2 regions of the Paenibacillus sp. FSL L8-0436 genome follow, and region 1 is predicted to be linked to the other one. Evidence: riboswitches for the same ligand, from Rfam matches in the RefSeq annotation. Region 1 holds a riboswitch; the other holds the start of a gene.
What was found. A riboswitch is a leader RNA that binds a small molecule or an ion and turns the genes downstream of it on or off. The one in region 1 is predicted to bind glycine.

Region 1 (9,989 bases):
CAGGAAGTGCATTTCAATCTTGATAATCCCGTCTCCACGGCAGGCCTCGCAACGGCCGCCTTTGACGTTGAAGCTGAAGCGGCCCTTCTGGAATCCGCGCACCTTGGCTTCATTGGTTTTGGAGAACAGATCACGAATATCATCGAACACCCCGGTATAGGTAGCCGGATTGGAACGCGGCGTGCGGCCGATCGGCGATTGGTCGATCTCTATGACCTTGTCCAAATTGTCCAGACCGCGAATTTCTTTATGCAGGCCGGGACGGACCTTAACAGCCTTATTCAACTGACGGGCCAGGCTCTTATAGAGGATTTCATTAACCAGCGACGATTTGCCGGAACCGGAAACTCCAGTCACTGCAGTAAAGACACCTAACGGAATCTTGACATTTACATTCTTCAGGTTATTCTCTTTGGCTCCGCGAATTTCCAGCCAGCGGTCATCGGTTGGCCGCCGTTTGGACGTAACCGGAATAAACTTGCGTCCGCTTAAGTAATCTCCGGTCAAGGAATTCGGGTCTTTCATGATTTCCTGCGGCGTCCCTTGGGCAATAACCTGTCCGCCGTGGATACCGGCACCCGGTCCGATATCAATGATATAGTCTGCCGCCATCATCGTATCTTCATCATGCTCAACCACAATTAATGTGTTGCCGAGATCGCGCATATGCCCCAGTGTGGCGATCAGCCGGTCATTGTCTCGTTGATGCAGACCAATACTTGGCTCGTCCAGGATGTACAGAACGCCCATCAAGCTGGAGCCAATCTGCGTCGCCAGCCTGATCCGCTGCGCCTCACCGCCGGAGAGTGAACCTGCCGCACGACTGAGTGTCAAATAATTCAGACCCACATTCACCAGGAAGCCAAGTCTGCTGCTAATCTCTTTCAGGATAAGATGGGCAATGGCCGTTTCCTTCTCGCTAAGCACCAGATTATCAAAGAAGTTCAAACAGTCGCCAATCGAGAGATCCGTAACATCCGCTACATTCTGCTCATTAATTGTGACCGCAAGAATTTCTTTCTTCAGCCGTTTGCCCTTGCACACATTACAAGGCTTGGCGCTCATAAAACCTTCGATAAACTCACGGATTCCATCCGATGCCGTATCGCGGTAACGTCGTTCCAGATTCGGAATAATTCCTTCAAAGGCAACCAGCGCATCTTTTTTCTGGCCGAAGTCATTTTCATACCGGAACCGGATTTTCTCGCTGCCTGTGCCGTGGAGCAGCTTGTTCATGTGTTCGGGAGTCAGGCTGCTTACAGGAACATTTTGCGGAATCTTAAAGTGCTCACAGACCGATTTCAAAAACTGCGGGTAGTAATTCGATGTGCTGCCGGTCCAGGCCAGAAATGCTCCTTCTTCAATCGATTTCTCGGAATCCGGAATTAATAGATCGGGATCGACAACCATATTCATACCAAGTCCATCACACTCTGGACAAGCACCGAAAGGGCTGTTGAAGGAGAACATCCGCGGTGCCAGCTCTTCAATACTAAATCCGCATACCGGACAAGCAAAATTCGAACTGAACAGAAGTTCTTCCTGGCCGATAACATCAACCAGAATCTGTCCACCCGAGAGCTTCAAGGCTGTTTCAAGCGAGTCGGTCAGACGAGTCTCCATATCATCCTTGATGACAATACGGTCAACCACGACCTCGATGGTATGCTTCTTGTTCTTCTCCAGTTGAATATCCTCAGTGACTTCCCGCAGCTCGCCGTCAACGCGCACACGGACAAACCCCTGCTTAGAGATCTCCGAGAACAGCCCCTTGTGTTCACCCTTGCGCCCGGAAATAACCGGTGCCAGAATCTGCAGCCGCGTCTTCTCGGGATACTGCATAATCCGGTCCACCATCTGTTCGACGGTCTGTGATGTAATTTCGATCCCGTGATCCGGACAATGAGGATGGCCGACCCGGGCAAACAACAGCCGCAAATAGTCATAGATCTCCGTAACCGTCCCTACCGTTGAGCGCGGATTGCGGCTTGTAGTCTTCTGGTCGATCGATATTGCCGGAGATAATCCGTCGATGGAATCAACGTCCGGCTTCTCCATCTGGCCCAGGAACTGGCGGGCATACGCCGACAGGGACTCGACATAACGGCGCTGTCCCTCCGCGTAGATCGTATCGAACGCCAGCGACGATTTGCCGGAGCCGCTAAGTCCCGTAAGCACGACGAAGCGGTCCCGCGGAATCGTTACGTCAATGTTCTTGAGATTATGCGCCCTCGCGCCTTTGATTACTATATTTTCGTTCGCCAACGGTACCTCTCCTTTATATGAATCATTTAGTTCAAAACTAGTTCAAAGCCTTATTTAAAAGCCACATTTCAAAATATTTTCGATCCCTCCCAAACCCTCCCTTCCAAGGGAGGGCCCCAAGGGCTGCGCCCTCTGGACACCCGCAAGGTTGGCGAAGGAGATGGATGGGGCTGTACTTAGCTGTTAGGGCGCTCGGAGCGCTTGTCCCTAAAGGGACCGCTTCAACGTCCGTGCTCCGCTGGTGGGCACGCTGCATGCTGCTGCGTGCCGGGACGCTGTCCCTGACGGGATGCGCTAAAACCGGAAACCACCAAGACAGCTGTCCCTGCGGGATGCGCTAAAACCGGAAACCCGCCAGGACAGCTGTCCCTACGGGATGCGCTGACAACAGGCAACAAAACAACGGAGCAGTTTATCTAAAAAGAACGGCCTGGGAAGCGCCGTTCCGGTACTCGCTTAAATATTTACTCGGCACGCAGCTCCAGCAAAGCATCACGCAGCTCGGCGGCGCGCTCAAATTGCAGGTTCTTGGCAGCAGCCTTCATCTCAGCCTCCAAGCGCTGCATCAGGCTTTGGCGGTCCTTCTTGCTCATCTTGCCGCCCACGCCGGTGAGATATTCGGCTTTGGATTCGGCGACCTTGGTCGCCTCGATGATTTCGCGTATTTTCTTGTTGATCGTTGTCGGGGTGATTCCATGCTTCTCATTATAGGCAATCTGGATCGCCCGGCGGCGTTCAGTTTCGCTCATAGCTTTCTCCATGGAATCCGTAATACGGTCACCATACATAATGACGCGGCCGCCTGAGTTACGGGCGGCACGGCCGATAGTCTGAATCAGTGAGCGCTCAGAACGGAGGAAACCTTCCTTGTCGGCGTCGAGAATCGCGACAAGGGATACCTCTGGCAAGTCCAGTCCTTCTCTTAATAAGTTGATACCCACAAGAACATGGAACGTACCGAGACGCAGATCACGCAGAATTGCCATCCGCTCCAGCGTCTTGATGTCAGAGTGCATATATCGGACCTTGATCCCGATCTCCTTGAAGTAATCGGTCAGATCCTCGGACATTTTCTTCGTAAGTGTCGTTACCAGTACCCGTTCATCCCGTTCCACACGCTCGCGGATTTCACTGATCAGATCATCGATCTGGCCTTCTGTCGGACGCACCTCAATAATCGGATCTAGCAGACCGGTAGGGCGGATAATCTGCTGCACCATCGTATCGCAGTGTTCCATTTCGTATGGACCTGGCGTAGCGGACACATAGACAATCTGGCTTACCTTGTCTTCGAACTCCTCAAACTGAAGCGGCCGGTTATCCAGCGCTGACGGCAAGCGGAATCCATGCTCTACCAGAACCGTCTTCCGCGCTCGGTCACCGTTATACATGGCCCTGATCTGCGGAAGGGTAACATGGGATTCATCAATAATAATCAGCATGTCATCCGGGAAATAGTCCATCAAGGTATAAGGGGTTGCTCCCGGCTCACGGAAGGTGAGTGGTCCCGAATAGTTCTCAATCCCGGAGCAGAAGCCGACCTCCTTCATCATCTCGATGTCATAACGCGTCCGCTGCTCCAGCCGCTGGGCTTCCAGCAGCTTGCCTGCGTCGCGAAGAACGGCCAGCCGTTCCTCCAGCTCACGTTCAATGTTGACGAGCGCAACCTTCATCGTTTCTTCCTGGGTTACAAAGTGAGATGCCGGAAAGATGGCGATATGCTCACGTTCACCGATTAATTCTCCGGTCAGCACGTCAATCTCGGTAATCCGTTCAATCTCGTCGCCAAACAATTCTACCCGGATGGCATGTTCTCCCTGTGAAGCCGGGAAGATCTCAACCACATCGCCGCGCACACGGAATGTACCGCGGACAAAATTTATGTCATTGCGCTGATACTGGATATCTACTAGTCTGCTTAAGATCTGGTTGCGCGGCTTCTCCATCCCTACCCGCAGCGAGAGCAGGAGGCTTCCGTATTCCTTCGGCGAACCGAGGCCGTAAATGCAAGATACGCTCGCTACAATAATAACATCGCGCCGTTCAAACAATGAACTAGTCGCGGAGTGGCGCAGCTTATCTATCTCTTCATTGATGCTGGAATCTTTCTCGATGTAGGTGTCGGAGGAGGGAATGTAAGCCTCTGGCTGGTAGTAATCGTAGTAACTGACGAAGTAATCTACCGAATTGTTCGGAAAAAACTCTTTGAATTCACTCGCCAGCTGCGCAGCAAGCGTCTTGTTGTGCGCAATTACCAGCGTGGGGCGGTTTAACTTGGAAATCACTTGTGCGACGGTGAATGTCTTACCTGTGCCCGTCGCTCCCAGCAGCGTCTGGTGCTTCTTACCCTGCCGGATGCCGTCCAATAATTCCTCAATGGCATGAGGCTGATCGCCCTGGGGTGTGTATTCGGACTCCAGTTCAAAAGTCTTCGTACTGACGACAATATCGCTCATTTGCCCGTCTCCCCTCTATCGTCTAAAATATAGTAGTATAGTATAATTGTGGCCCTAAGTACTGGCTCTCCATACAATCCTGAAAAATATGGAAGATAAGAATACTTGTTCCCGTTTATTATACAGTGTTGCCTACATTCATGCAAACCATAATATATAGAAAAGTAAGGAGTCATAACCTATGGATATCACCGCAATTATCGGCCTCCTGGCTGGACTGGCCGCTATGATCGGCGGCTTCTTTTGGGAAGGCGGTAATCTCTCCGGATTGCTGCAGCCTAATGCTGCACTGATTGTCTTTGGCGGCACATTGGCCGCTGTTCTCATCAGCTTTCCCGCATCTAAACTGCGCCACATCCCTGCTGCTCTGCGCATGGCCTTCGGCAGGCAGCCGGACCTGAGTGAGCAGAACGCGGAGGAGCTGATCTCCATGGCTGCTATTACCCGGCGCGGCGGAGTGCTCCTGCTGGAGCAAAAAGCCGAAGAACATCCCAATCCCTTTACCCGTGAAGGATTGCTGCTGATCGTCGACGGCACAGATGCTGACGAGGTTCGCCAGATTCTGGAGCTGGACATGGATGCCAAAGAGTTGAAGTACAACGGCTACGCCAAAATTTTTGAGGCGGCCGGAGGCTACGCACCAACGATGGGGATTATCGGGACGGTCATGGGACTGATCCATGTACTCAGCAATCTGACCGACCCTTCTAATCTGGGAGCATCCATCGCAGTCGCTTTTACAGCGACGCTTTATGGTGTAGCCAGCGCTAATCTAATATTTTTACCCATTGCCTCCAAGATCAAATCCCGCAGCCAAACCGAGCTGGCTGGCATGGAGATGCTGCTGGTCGGCATTCTGGCCCTGCAGAACGGGGATCATCCGCAGCTGGTGCGCAAGAAGCTTAGCTCCTTCACTGCGGATTCTGCCGGAAGCCGTAAGCGTGAGTATGCAAGAGGGCTGCTATGAGGCAGAGAAACCGGCGTAAGCAGCACGCCGAAGGCCGGGAGAGCAATGACCGCTGGATGATCACTTATGCCGATCTCATTACACTTTTACTTATATTTTTCGTCATCATGTACGCCATGAGCAGTCTGGACGTGCAGAAATACAAGATTGTCACCGGTTCCCTTTCGGAAACGTTCAGGAGCGGCATCCCCGTGCTTGAAGGTGGGGATGGCATTCTGGAGAGCCAACAAGAAACGGAAAACAGCGGCTCAACAAACAGTCAGGATAATGGAACAGGAAGCGAAGCTGCAGGCACAGCCAATGCCGGAGAGGCGGCTCAGCCGCCTTCGTCACGTGAACTGGCTTTCAAGGAACAGGAAGCGAAGCTGGCCTCATTGATGGGCGTCATCACCAAATATGTTGAAGACAACAACCTCGGGGATCAGATCTTTGTTGCAGATAAACCTCAGGGCATTGCCATTACGCTTAGCGACCGGTTCCTGTTCGATGCCGGCAAAGCCGAGCTGAAAGCACCTGCATTCCCTGCGCTCCGCCAGCTCTCAGGCCTGTTCCGCGGCATAGGCGCATCTATCAGCATTGAGGGGCATACCGACAATACCCCGGTGTCGGTTGGCTCACGCTATAACGACAACTGGGAGCTGTCAGGTGCGCGGGCACTCTCCATCCTGCGTTTCTTCCTCGACAATGAAGGACTGGATCCGGATACCTTCCAGTATGCCGGCTATGCTGATACCCGGCCCGCTGCCGACAATACTACACTGCTTGGAAAACAGAAAAACCGCCGCGTCGAGCTAATCGTGCTGCGGCAGCTTCAAGACGAAGAATAATTCCGCCTATCAGCCCAGAACAGCAGATGATGAAAGGTTACATTTGCTTCTAAAGGAGTCTGAATAGGTATGGAAACTCTAAACGGAACATCACCTGATCCCACCCGATTTTTAAAAAATCTGCGTCTACTAGTCTCGCTATTGGTTACCGCGTTTCTCCAGGGAATCATTACGTTCTTCGTTGGGGGCATGGCTTATTTCCTTTTACTCTCGTCGTACTCCCTTTTCTGGGGCGAACAAGCCAATGTGTATCCGCTAAGCAAGCTGATTCAAATCGCCGTTCGTTTTCTGCTTGCGGGCGGCGCTTTTGCCTTGCCCTGGCTGGGAGTCTGGTGGATGCTCTACGGTCTGGCCGACAACGGACGCATCCGCTGCTTTTTTCTGCACCTGTTCTTCGCTTATGTGCCGCTTTGGGTTATCTTTTTGCAGCTTGATCCCGTGTATTACCCGGACACAATGATCCCCAGCTCAGCCGGTGAGATGACCTTTTTTGTCTGCATGGCCATGGCAGCTGTCCTGCTGTATCCCTTTTACTCTATCGGAGTTTACTACTTTGTGCTCAGACCGGCTGCACCCCCTCGCAAAATCTACAGATTTATCCTTTTATGCTGTTTATTCGTCCTGATTAGCCTTGCACTGCTGCCCTTCTTGTGGCGGATGGCTCCACATTTTTATCCGGGACTTGCAGATTTCCCAAGCCGCTGAAAGCGCAAAAAGACAGACTCCTCACATTAGTGCAGCTAATGCGCGAAATCCGTCTTTAATAAATTTTCCACAAAACCAATTGTTATTCCCCAACCCGTTCACGGTAAGCGGCTGCGTCCAGCAGTCCCGATACGGCGTCGGCATACTCGCCTTCGATCTCCAGTTCAAAAATCCAGCCCCCGCCGTACGGCTGATCGTTAATCAGCTCCGGGCTGTTCTCCAGTGCATCGTTAATCTTGGTCACCGTTCCCGATACCGGTGAATATAATTCGGAAACCGTCTTCACGGATTCAATGCTGCCCACGCTGTCCCCGGCAGAAATAGCCGATCCAACTTCAGGAAATTCCACAAATACGATATCGCCTAGTAAATGCTGGGCATGGTCCGTAATCCCAACACGTATTAAACGCCCTTCGCCCTGCTGCGCCCATTCATGCTCCTCGCTGTACAGCAGGTTATCTAGCACTTCACTCATTTCAAGCCGCCTCATTTCCGAATTGGAGTTGTAAATTTAGTTATAGACTAAGTTATCGTCCTGCTCAATGTCAATATAACTGACAGGAAATTTAAATTTGTCATCTTTTTGACGTTTTTTTGTTGACAGTGCACCTCCATACCCGGTTTAATGGAGACAGCAGAAAATTATACGGTTTGCGAATGATGGCATAGGGAGAGACCGTCTCTTGAAGACGGCGCCGAAGGAGTAAGCCCTCTACGGGGTGAATCTCTCAGGCAAAAGGACCTTTGCCGGACGCATCTCTGGAGAGCATCAGGCCCTGCTATTGCAGCGTACTGGTCACCAACGGGGAAACCTGCCGGGTTCACAGCAGGGTAACTCTCAGGTACAAAGGACAGAGCGGAAGTCTATATATGCGCGTACGCATATTCGGCTTCCGCCTGTCCTTTTTTTTAATGGGCAGAAACGGACACCGTCCCTGCCGGCAAAGGAAATCCCGTTAGGCTTGCATGTAATCAGACCAAGGGAGTGAGCACATGAACGCTTTGAAAAGAACGCCTTTTTATGACCTTTATTCTGCTTATGCGGAGTCCAGATGCATTGACTTCGGCGGCTGGGAGCTGCCGGTGCAGTTTACCGGAATCGTCAAGGAGCATGAGGCCGTGCGCGGGCAAGCCGGACTGTTCGATGTGTCGCATATGGGTGAATTCATGGTTAGCGGCAGCGGCTCCGAAGCCTTCCTGCAAAAAATGACGACTAATGATGTCAGCAAGCTGGCAGACGGTGGAGCGCAGTACACGCTGCTTCTATATCCAAACGGCGGTGTTGTCGATGATTTGCTCGTATACCGCCTCGGCGAAGAGCATTACATGCTTGTCGTGAACGCCTCCAACATCGACAAGGACTTTCAGTGGCTGCAGGAGCATCTCACCGCAGAATTCAGCGGCGTCAGCCTGAGCAATATCTCGGATGAGACTCTTCTGCTCGCCCTGCAGGGCCCGCTGGCTGAGGCCATCCTCTCCAAAGTTACAGCGGCTCCCATTGCTGAGCTGAAGCCTTTCCACTTCATCGAGAACGCCGAGGTATGCGGCGTGAACGTTCTGCTCTCCCGCACCGGATATACCGGCGAGGACGGATTCGAGCTCTACGCGCCGCCGGATACGGCGGCTGCGCTGTGGAACGGCCTGCTGGAAGCGGGGGCTCCGCACGGCCTTACACCGGCCGGTCTTGGCGCACGCGACACGCTGCGCTTTGAAGCCAAGCTGCCACTGTACGGCCAGGAGCTGTCAGCGGATATTACGCCGCTGGAAGCAGGCGTGCAGTTCTTCGTGAAGCTGGACAAAGAAGATTTCATCGGCCGTGATGCGCTGGTGAAGCAGAAGGCTGACGGTCTGCCCCGCCGCCTCGTCGGTCTGGAAATGATCGACCGCGGCATTCCGCGTTCCCACTACCCTGTATACGGAGATGGAGTAAAGATCGGTGAAGTGACCACCGGCACCCAGTCACCGACACTCAAACGCAATCTCGGACTTGCGCTGCTGGATGCAGCTTACAGTGAAATAGGCACAGAGGTAAACGTAGAGATCCGCGGCAAGCAGCTCAAGGCTGTCGTGGTCAAAGCGCCATTCTACAAAAAGAGCCAGGGAGTGAAGCCGCAATGAAGCACCGTTATCTGCCAATGACTGAACAAGACCGCCATGAAATGATGGAAGCAGTCGGAATTCAGTCCATGGAGGAGCTGTTCTCCGATATCCCCGAGGCCGTCCGTTATCAGGGAACTATGCCGATATCGGAGGCGCTGGATGAATACGCCTTGCTGCGCCATATGAAAGAGCTGGCCGACAAAAATGCCAATTTCGATACCCACGCCAGCTTCCTCGGCGCCGGCCTGTATGACCATCATATCCCGGTTGTCATCAATCATGTCATCTCCCGTTCGGAATTCTATACTGCTTATACCCCTTACCAGCCGGAAATCAGCCAAGGCGAGCTGCAGGCGATCTTTGAATTCCAGTCCTACATTTGTGAGCTGACCGGCATGAAGGTGGCCAACGCCAGCATGTACGATGGCGCTACGGCTTTCTCGGAAGCGGCAGTACTTGCAGCTGGTGCCACCAAACGCAAAAAGCTGATTGTCTCCCGCACCGTGCATCCGGAGGCCCGCCAGGTGCTGCGCACTTCGGCAGGGGCCTGGGGCCTCGATGTCGTAGAGATTGACTATAAAGACGGTGTAACCGACCAAGCGAAGCTTGCCGCAGCCATCGACGGCGACACGGCGGCGGTCCTGGTGCAGTCACCGAACTTCTTCGGCG
Region 2 (9,989 bases), 510 kb from region 1:
CTTGCAGAAGGGACAATAGTGGGTATAGATGCAAAGATAGCTCAACCTGGAGGCATTGAGTTGAAGTCACCGCGCTGGAGCAAGGACGGTGATAGCAACAAGGCGGTTGTTGTACTGCCAATCGGATGGTTAAATGAAGAACAAAAGGCAGGTCTAGCCGCTGGCTCTGAAATCAGCGTGAATGTGGAGCTCCAAGGTATACAAGAGCCGTACGTACTGAAGTTTTCTCTTAAGCAAGAAGGAGTGGTGCGTAACATTCAGCCGCCTGCTCCAAAGGCAGACAGCCAATTTGAAATTGAAACCACCCGAGTCGCTGTAGGAGAGGCTTCTGTGCGCATTGCACTGGCGGTAAAAGGAGTACCCAACATTCAAGCCTATGATATAGGATATGATATTTATGATAATCTCGGAAATGAGTTAAACTCGATCGCGAGGGACACTGTTGCAATTACCCGGGATACTACTTCTGAAGATTTATTGTTCGGAAAGATTAACCCAGCCGCAGAATATCTGATTATCCGGCCTTATAAAGCAGTTTTTGAAAAGGGCAACACCGGGGCATATAAATTGGATTCTAAAGGAAAGGTAGTTAAAATTTACAACGAGCAACTGGAAATGAAAATTCCTCTGAAATAGCGTTGTCGCAGCAAGCCTACCCATATTGATTTGGAACAGGGGATTGCCTATCCGGCCGAAAGGCCTGAGGCAATCCCCTTTTTCATAAAAAAGTGAGCGTTAGGCATCCATGGGATGTGATTCTGTACTAATTATTTTGCTGCTTCTTTCCCGCTTTCTCCGATTCACCGAATACAAAACAAATAATAGAATAAACCATAACGGCGTCAACAATAAGGCCGGACGTGTTTCTTCAGCAAACAGCATAATAATGAGTATGATTGCAAACAGCGCTAGGACTACATAATTAATAAATGGGGTGAACGGTGCTTTGAATTTTGACTTCGCCTGCAATTCCGGCTTTGTTCTCTTATACCGCAAATGGCAGATCAGAACGATACCCCAAACCCAGATGAAACAAATGGCACTGATGGTCGTCACGATTCCAAAAGCAGTCTCCGGAATCAGCTTACTCAAAAGAGCTCCCACGGATAACACAAGCGTGGAGATGAAAAGCGCATTGCTTGGGACATGATTTTTATTCAGCTTTGCAAAATTGGCTGGAGCCTGGTCATTCCTGCTCAAATTATATAGAATCCGGCTTGTTGAGAACATTCCGCTGTTACAGGCAGACGCGGCTGAAGTTAATACGACAAAGTTAATAATTCCAGCAGCAATCGGTATCCCCACCAAACTAAATGTTTTAACAAAAGGACTTTCTGCCGGATTCAGTTCCGTCCATGCGTTGATGCATAACAAGGCGATAATGGCACCCACGTAGAAAAATAGAATTCTTAAAGGAATTTTATTAATAGCCGATGGGATGGTTTTTTCCGGATTGGATGTTTCGGCTGCCGATACCCCCACCAATTCTACACCGACAAAGGCAAACACAACCATTTGAAAGGAAAGTAGGAACCCTGAAACCCCGTTCGGGAATATCCCCCCATGTGCCCAAATATTACGGACAGTAACCGTTCCGTTCGCTGTTTTGAATCCAATCACCAGCAGGATTGCCCCGATAACAATTAACGCGAGAATAGTCACTACCTTGATTAAAGCAAACCAGAATTCCAATTCGCCAAAACTTTTTACAGTTAATAAATTGAGTCCTAATAAAATGATTAAACAAATGACGGCAGGGATCCATTGCGGGATATCAAACCAATATTGTACATATACGCCAACAGCTATAATATCCGCCATAGCCGTCATGATCCAACAAAACCAATAGGTCCATCCGGTTACAAATGCTGCGCGCGGTCCAAGATAATCTTCGGCGATGTCTGTAAAAGATTGATAACCCGCTTTCGACAACAGAAGTTCTCCTAAGGCCCTCATAACAAAAAACACGGCAATACCGACGATTAAATAAGCAAAGATGATGGATGGTCCTGCGAGTTGTATAGCTTTACCTGATCCTAAAAATAATCCGGTCCCGATGGTCCCCCCAATTGCAATGAGCTGAACATGCCGGTTCTCTAAATCTCTCTTTAGTTCTTGTGGTGCCATGTGAAACTCCCCCTCTACATCTAATAATTCTTTGTGAAATGATGAACAAGTAAAAATGACAATAAAAAAAGAGACTGGATGCGCTCCAATCTCACGGTCATAAGAATATTAAATAAAATACATTCATTATTCTGACGCTTATCAGAATAACAAATGAATTATCCAGTACTCTTCTGTCCTTTTGCCTGAGATTGTGAACCCTTCGGCGCCGGGGAATCCCCACGGTCTCTCCAGAAGCTGCTCCTGCTATAGTGTGATCCATAGCATTCATAGCTTAGAAATTATTTGATTATAGGATCATAACTTCTTTTAAATATTTTTCAATACTAATCATAGTCAAAAGTTTTGTCAATAACATTAGTTACCACCGTGCTTCGCCAAAATAATTATGATAGGGCTTGAACGTTGCCAGCACTTCGTCTACCTTGCCCATTCGCTCCTCCAGGCTTCCCCGAAGCGTGATGTAGGGAATCCGCCGCTCCTTCAAATCTGCAATAATTTGCTTATGGAAAATATGCCGCTTCTGGTTCCCGCTGCGGTCCCATGTATCCTCGTAAGGAATATCGTCGTCACACAGGAAAAAAAGGTCGTACCGCTGTGCATTTTCCAGGGCGATCCGGGTTAAGCGTTCAGGAGCCCGGCCGTGGTAATCCAAGGCAAACATATAAGTGGTGATCGCATTGGTATCGACAAAAAGATATTTATCCGCTTGCAGTAAAGCCCATTCTTCCCGCTCTATATGGCCGACAGCAATTTCATCGAACGCCTCCAAGCCAATTCGGCGGTCCACCTGATGCTCCGTCCAATAATCGCGCCCGTATTCGCTAGCATAGGTTGTACGATACTGCCGGGCCAACGCTTCGGTGATCGTGGATTTGCCGGTAGACATCGCTCCCACAAAAACCACTTTTGTTATTAAATCCCGATATACGCTATCGCTCACATATTCCCGGTACTTGTAAGGAACCGAACGGACCATGGTAGCTGAAATCGGTACCTGCCCGCGGGCTTCATCCACCCGCCGGTCTACTGCGCCCAAAGCGATGCTCATATGCTCTCCGTAAAACTCGCTGGAGTAGAAATGCGTCACTTGCTCGCCTTTCAATAACTCCAGAATATATTGCTCCTCCCTTATCTCATGCTCCCTGTCGTTCGAATACCCGTCCGGACCGTCCCAGGCTTCAATCACCCGCACCGCCGGGTAGAGCTTGCGAATCCAGTTGGCCCGGATATGCAGCGGGATCGGGGTCACCGTCGTCTCATAGATCACTACAATCAGTTCATCGACCTCTTGCAGCGCCGTCTCGAACATGAACTGATGCCCTTTATGCAGCGGGGCAAACTTCCCGAGCGTCAAGCCAAGTCTCTTCATGCTGATACCTCCCTAGCGCCCTTGTTCCAATTGTAGTAGCCGTATACAGCGTTAACCAGATACGCGCTCCACATGACGATCATCAGCAGGCCTTCACCGCTCCCCTCGAGCATTCGAATCACCCACAGCAGCACCGTGAACATATTGAGGACAATATAGACCAGCCATTGTTCCTTGAATCTTCGAACCATTAATAGAGTGGCGACAACGGATAACACCGTCGTAGTGGCATCAATATAAGACGAATTCTGCCCCGGTATGAATGATAGACCCAGGCCCAGCAGCAGGCTGCCTAATACGCAGACCGCCCCCACTAGAAGCAGACGCTTGAGCTCCAGCTGACGCATGGACAGCTTGCCGTTAGTCCGGTTATTTTTCCACATGTAGAAGCCGACCACATTCATAGGAACAAAGAACAGCAGATTTAGCATAACCTCTCCAAACAAACCGTTGACGTAAGCCAAGTATGCATAACCAACGGTATTGTACATCCCAAACACATAACTCATCAGATTTCCCTTCGCCGCGAGCACCACGCACAGCACCCCGGTGATAAAGACCGTAAATCCGAATAAAGAATCCTTAGAAAGCACCGTAAACCCAACAGCAATTGAGGTAAACAAAACCAGCCAGGTCAATTCAAACAGGTTCCAGCCGCCCCATGATTTATTCACTTGCATCCCCTCTGCTTTCATCCGATTTGTGCACCATAAAGTTAGTTCACTCTTAATTTCAACTTGATAATAACATATTGTTAATATCATTGAAAGCAAAAATGTACACTTGATGAATCGAATGATCCAAAGAGAGGCTTCGTGCCTTGTAGCCGCTAATGTAACTGATAAGTTAATTCGTTTAACCACGCGGTCATTGAGGAGATTTTAAACCACAAGTTATAATTCAAGGGACTAGTCGAACTGATAAAAATTGGAGGGTATTCAAATGAATATTGAGATCGGAAAAAAAATCAAAACCCTACGTTTACAAAAAGGAATGACTCAGGAAGAACTTGCAACAAAACTGAATATGTCATCCCAAGCCATATCCAAGTGGGAAAACAACGTAACCATGCCAGATATTCAAATTCTCCCTGAGTTATCTGTGATTTTAGGGGTTACAATTGATGAGCTATTTGCATTAACTGATGACACACATCTAGAGCGTATTGAAAATATGATTAGTACCGAACATTTTATTTCCAAAGATGATTTTAATTATGCTGAACAATTTCTCAAAGAAAGGCTAACTAATGACGAAAAAAAGGCCCCATGTCTCACATTGCTGGCTCAGTTACACATTCATCGTTCAGAGGAGCACCGTGAATTAGCTTCCCATTATGCCAAGGAGGCCCTGTTATTAGATCCACATAAAAAAAGTAATCATAATGCTTTACGGGATGCGGAGAATGGAGTCATTTTTGACTGGAACTATTCAAATCACCATAAACTTATAGAGTATTATAAAAATTTCGTGCCAAATCATCCAGATTACTGGCAGGGTTATGTATGGCTTATGAACCACTTACTTGCAGATGGCAGATGCGCTGAAGCTAAAGAAACTCTAGAAGGATTGAACAAAATCCATCCAGGTTATTTATATCAATTATATGGAGGACTGATCTGCAAGGAAGAAGGCAACCTTTCTCAGGCATTAGTTCTTTGGGAGCAGATGACGGATCTGTATCCTGATGAATGGCGTACGTGGTCCTTTAGGGGAGACTGCATGGCGAAACTGTGCAAATACGACGAAGCTATCGAATATTACACCAAAGGATACGAACTACAACCCAATCCCAAATATATAGATGCATTGATAGCAATTTCACATATATATGAGATTCAAGGAGATTATGATAAAGCTATTGAGAAGCTTCAAGAAATCATCGAACAATTGGAAAGTAATTGGGAAATCACAGAGGGTAAGGCAGTTGATTTTTATGCAAGAGAAATAGAATATTTCAAGAAACTGTAAGTAAAGTGGCATAAACTACTAGCCCATCAATTACACCGCTTCCCCTGCTATATTATGGGGTGGATTTCAATTCCGTTCACGAAAAGCCAATCAATGGAGCTGGCTCCATTGATTGGCTAATTCGGTGTCCCGTGATCACAGCTTCCAGCGGCAGGTCATCTTTAAGTTGCCCCCGTGCAGCTCCGCGGTCAGCGTGCCGTTCATCTTGTCCATTAGACTTTTGGCGATAGAAAGACCAAGTCCCGATCCTTGGCCGGATCGGGTGCGGTCGACCGTGTAGAAACGGTCAAATAGCAGCCTCACATCAATATCGGATAATTCCTTCGCATCGTTAATGATCGTAAACTCGGCAATTTCAGGCTGTTGCTGGAAGCGGATTTTCACATGACCGCTCGCATGCTTGATAGTATTGGTAAGCAAATTCTCAACGACCCTCCGCACGGCTGATTCGTCGGCATATACGGCTACCTCTTCCTCCGGCATCCGAATGTCCGGCGTAATATCCCGTTCGTTAAACCGGTCGTAGAAACCGACCAGAATGTCTGACAGGAGGACAGTCATTCCGATCCGCTCGGTCTTAAGCTGATAATCGGAAGATTCGATTAGGGATAACTCGAAGAAGTCGTTCAATAGTGCTTGCAGCCGTCTCGTGCGATTTTTAACAATGGTGAGGTATTCGTGCTTCTCCTCAGGCGTAACAGGCTCTGCTTCCAGCAGTTGAATATAGCCAAATATGGAGGTGAGCGGAGTACGGATATCATGGGAAATGTTCGCAATCGCCTGCCGCAGCTCATTCTCGGTTCGTCTTCTGCGGGCCTCCGCGTCGACTACGAGATCGGACTGGCGATTAATTTGACCTGCAAGTCTTTCGAGCCTCTGGTCGAATAGAGTCACGTCTATTTTTTTGCCGGTTGTCCGTTCATTATAGCGGCGCAGCTGCTCCGTCATCCGCCCCAGCTCCCGCCTCATCAGCAGCAGATGGGCAAGCAGGAGAGCCGCCACCGTAACCGTTATGAGCGTTATGATAAGCAAGACTTTCCCGCCCCTCTCATTATTATTTAATTTCTTTTCTGCGGAACACGAGAATACCGAGTAGCGCGGATACGACAATCGTCAGCACTGGCACGAGCAGGAGCGCTGGCAGGTCGCCGCTGTCAATACTGGGCTTGCCGATATCGTTCATCAGCTTGAAGATAGAATAATCATACACTGTAGTAAAGAAAGGGATGTACTCACCCAAGCCCCCCAAAATCGTATCAATCATTAGGAAGAAAATCATCGAGAAGCCGATCGTCTTGCCACTTTCGGTGAACACGGCAGTGAACAGCGCCCCGATCGCCGCATAGCCTGCAGTGTACAGCAGTGTCAGTCCTAGGGCCCGCGGTATGAAGGACGCGTCAAACCCCTGCGGCAAATGGCCGAAACCTGAAAGCAGAGAAACTTCGGTCGTGCTTACGATCGGGAATACCAAAGAGATAGCCATGGCTCCGACCGAGAATCCGATCAGTTTGGCGGTGAACAGCCGCCCTCTATCGTTACCCGACGATGCGATCGTCTTCATGACACCCGTCGCATATTCATTGGCGATGAAGAATCCGGCCAGCGCTGCAACGCCAAATTTGATCAGATAGGCATTGCTTGCAATAAACTGAATCAGAAATTCGGCTCCTGTGAACTGCGGCTCTCCACTCGACTTATGGTCAAAATAGTAGAGCAGTGGATAGGCCAATGAAAGAATGGCGGTTATTAGCAGCAGCACGCGGAACGACCTGTCCTTACGCAGCTTGAACAGTTCGGATCTAACCAGATTATACATGCCCGGCACCCCCGATCCGCTTCATGAAAAAGCTCTCCAGGTCTTCGCCCATCGGCATAAACTGCTCAATTTCCAGACCTGCGGAGAATAGCGTCGAAGATACTTTACCTGGCTGTTCGATATTGCCAAACAGCTTAATCGCGCCATCGGGCATCACTTCGAAATCATTGGTGCGGAGCTCGTTCTGAATAACCGTTGCCGCCTTGTCCGGATCATCCACTTTAATAAACACGTACTGCTGACATTTATCATTCAATTCCTGAGCAGTGAGCTGCTCTAGCAACTTACCGTTATGAATGATGCCGTAATGGCTTGCCAGCAAATGCAGTTCGCTCAGAATGTGGCTGGAGATCAGAATCGTTATCCCTCGTTCGTGGTTAAGCTGCTTGAGCAGCTCGCGCATTTCGATGACGCTCATCGGATCGAGCCCATTGGTCGGCTCGTCGAGAATTAGAAATTCCGGATCGCTTAGCATGGCGATTGCCAGACCCAGCCGCTGCTTCATGCCCAGCGAGAAATTCTTCACTTTCTTCCTGCCTGTTCCCTGCAGTCTGACCAATTCCAGCATCCTTGGGACGCAGTCTTTGCCGGGGATGCCCCGGAGGAGCCGGTTCACCTCCAGATTCTCGGCGGCGGTCATGTGGGGGAACAACGAAGGGCTCTCGATAATCAGACCCATCCGCTTACGGGCCTGGGTCAACGCCCGCTCGTCGCCCGCGCCAAACAGCGCGATACTTCCGTCGGACGGAAAAGCTAGTCCGGTAACGATGCGCATCAACGTCGATTTTCCGGCTCCGTTCTGCCCAATAAAGCCATATATGGAGCCTTTGCGGATAGATAAATTCACTTTATCCAGCGCTACGCTGCCTTTAAACTTCTTAGACAATTGATTCGTCTGCAATACATATTCGCTCATTGTAGTCTTGGCCTCCCTTATGTGATAGACCAAGTATAGAAACGAAAACTTAAGAGGAGCTAAAGCCAATCCTTAAGAATGTCTTAAGGCTTTAGCCGATAGCCCATGCCCCATACCGTCTCGATAAATTCGCTGCCGGGCGCAGCCTTCGCAAGCTTGCTCCGCAAATTGCTCATATGGACGTTGACCGTATTGTCGTCTCCGTAATATGGCTCATCCCATACGCTTTCGTATAGATTTGCTTTCGTGAATACCTTTTTCGGTGCCGATAGAAGCAATGTGAGAATCTCATACTCCCGGGCGGTCAGCGCAACCTCTATCCCCTCTGCCGTCACCGTTTTGGAATCGTGATCGAGCACAAGTCCCTTATGCTGCAGCACGCTCAGCACAGCCGGCGGAGCCATCTGCGCAAACCGGCGCAGATGGGAATCAATTCGCGCCGAGACTTCCTCGATATCGAAAGGTTTCGTAATGAAATCATCCGCACCCCCGCGTAGCGCTGACACTTTGGTCTGCTGCTCACCCTTGGCCGAAATGATAATGACTGGCACGCCTCCCCGCAAGCGGATCCATTTAAGCAGCTCCTCGCCCGTCATTCCCGGCAGCATCAAATCCAGCAGTACCATGCTCCATTCCCGTTGCTCCAGATAGAGCAGCGCCTCCGTTCCGGAAAAGGCAGGCTGTGGCACATAACCGCTTTTTCGAATAATGCTGCACAGCAGCCGGCTGATGTCATTATCGTCCTCGGCCACGAGAATATTTATTGAATTATCCATCTTTTCTCCTTGTATTATCCTTAATCAGCTGTCATTTAGAAGTTCTATAGCCTATATGATAGACGATTTTTACCTCTATTTCCAGAATAGCCTTCCTGATGCGGCCTTTTCGGTGTTCGCTGGAATCCGGTGGTTTTTATGCTTTTCAAATGTTCCACGTGGAAATTCGACTCCGCTGTGATGAACATGAAAAAGAACAACCGAGCCGGTTTTTTCGACCACAATACAATCTGCCCGCCTCACAAATCTATTGCTTCAAAAATTCATCCACACTGATTTGCTGTAATTCATAATCCGCACCGATGGCTTTTAATTGGTCCTCTATGTTAGCCACAACCCGATCAATGCCCTTGTACACGAGTAGAGGTACCGCCTCCAGATAAGTTTTTGCCAGCGCATAATCGCAGGAGAATACCTTTTTGATAAACACCAATGTTTTTATTTTGTCGGCGCCCGGGCCTGTAATGAACACTTTGTAGTAATCCAACTGCTCGTCTTCGCCCATCTCCACTTCCTCCCCGATACCCCGAGGAAGCAAGACGCTGTAAAGAAACTCGGTAAGATTATCATAAGCAACGGAGAAATCCCAAGAACCCTCTCCATGCCCTGCAGTATAAATCACGGTATCTCCTCTGGAGAGATCCAGGCAATACGGGTCGCCTTCATCCGACGCAATAACGAGATAGTCGCACGGCCAATCAGTAATGACCTCTTCCGTAACGGGATTATAATTGTAGCCCGATTGGCCTTCAACCAAGTCCTTGGCACCGTAAATAAATAGATTGATATATTCATCCGTGCTCCAGGAGACTGATTCGGGAACATAGTGATTTAGGAAGTAGATGTACTCATCGGGCAGATTCCATTCCCCGGAGACGGTGCGTATTGCCTGCTCTTCCGCTTCGGTTAGCAGCTGCATCGGATACTTCGCGTAAAAATCGGGGTTTTGCTGCCTTGTCTTCTCTAAAGCTGATTGCATTTTCTCCAAAACGTTGTCTATTCCTTGATAAA

Region 2: linked by a shared signal. The riboswitch ahead of NSS79_RS33435 (amino acid permease) and the one ahead of gcvT (glycine cleavage system aminomethyltransferase GcvT) in region 1 are both predicted to bind glycine.

Annotation. Positions count from the first base shown of each region.
Region 1 covers NZ_CP151955.1:6,725,870-6,735,858, forward strand. Annotated here, with positions in the region: gene uvrA (excinuclease ABC subunit UvrA) at 1-2,265, opposite strand, end outside; gene NSS79_RS31120 (hypothetical protein) at 2,430-2,606, shown strand; gene uvrB (excinuclease ABC subunit UvrB) at 2,730-4,721, opposite strand; gene NSS79_RS31130 (flagellar motor protein) at 4,903-5,688, shown strand; gene NSS79_RS31135 (flagellar motor protein MotB) at 5,685-6,515, shown strand; gene NSS79_RS31140 (hypothetical protein) at 6,585-7,220, shown strand; gene gcvH (glycine cleavage system protein GcvH) at 7,303-7,695, opposite strand; glycine riboswitch at 7,878-7,974, shown strand; gene gcvT (glycine cleavage system aminomethyltransferase GcvT) at 8,214-9,338, shown strand; gene gcvPA (aminomethyl-transferring glycine dehydrogenase subunit GcvPA) at 9,335-9,989, shown strand, end outside.
Region 2 covers NZ_CP151955.1:7,240,709-7,250,697, forward strand. Annotated here, with positions in the region: gene NSS79_RS33430 (DUF5643 domain-containing protein) at 1-636, shown strand, start outside; gene NSS79_RS33435 (amino acid permease) at 736-2,127, opposite strand; glycine riboswitch at 2,291-2,371, opposite strand; gene NSS79_RS33440 (AAA family ATPase) at 2,489-3,499, opposite strand; gene pnuC (nicotinamide riboside transporter PnuC) at 3,496-4,173, opposite strand; gene NSS79_RS33450 (tetratricopeptide repeat protein) at 4,442-5,470, shown strand; gene NSS79_RS33455 (HAMP domain-containing sensor histidine kinase) at 5,606-6,502, opposite strand; gene NSS79_RS33460 (ABC transporter permease) at 6,525-7,286, opposite strand; gene NSS79_RS33465 (ATP-binding cassette domain-containing protein) at 7,279-8,202, opposite strand; gene NSS79_RS33470 (response regulator transcription factor) at 8,286-8,978, opposite strand; gene NSS79_RS33475 (SMI1/KNR4 family protein) at 9,226-9,957, opposite strand.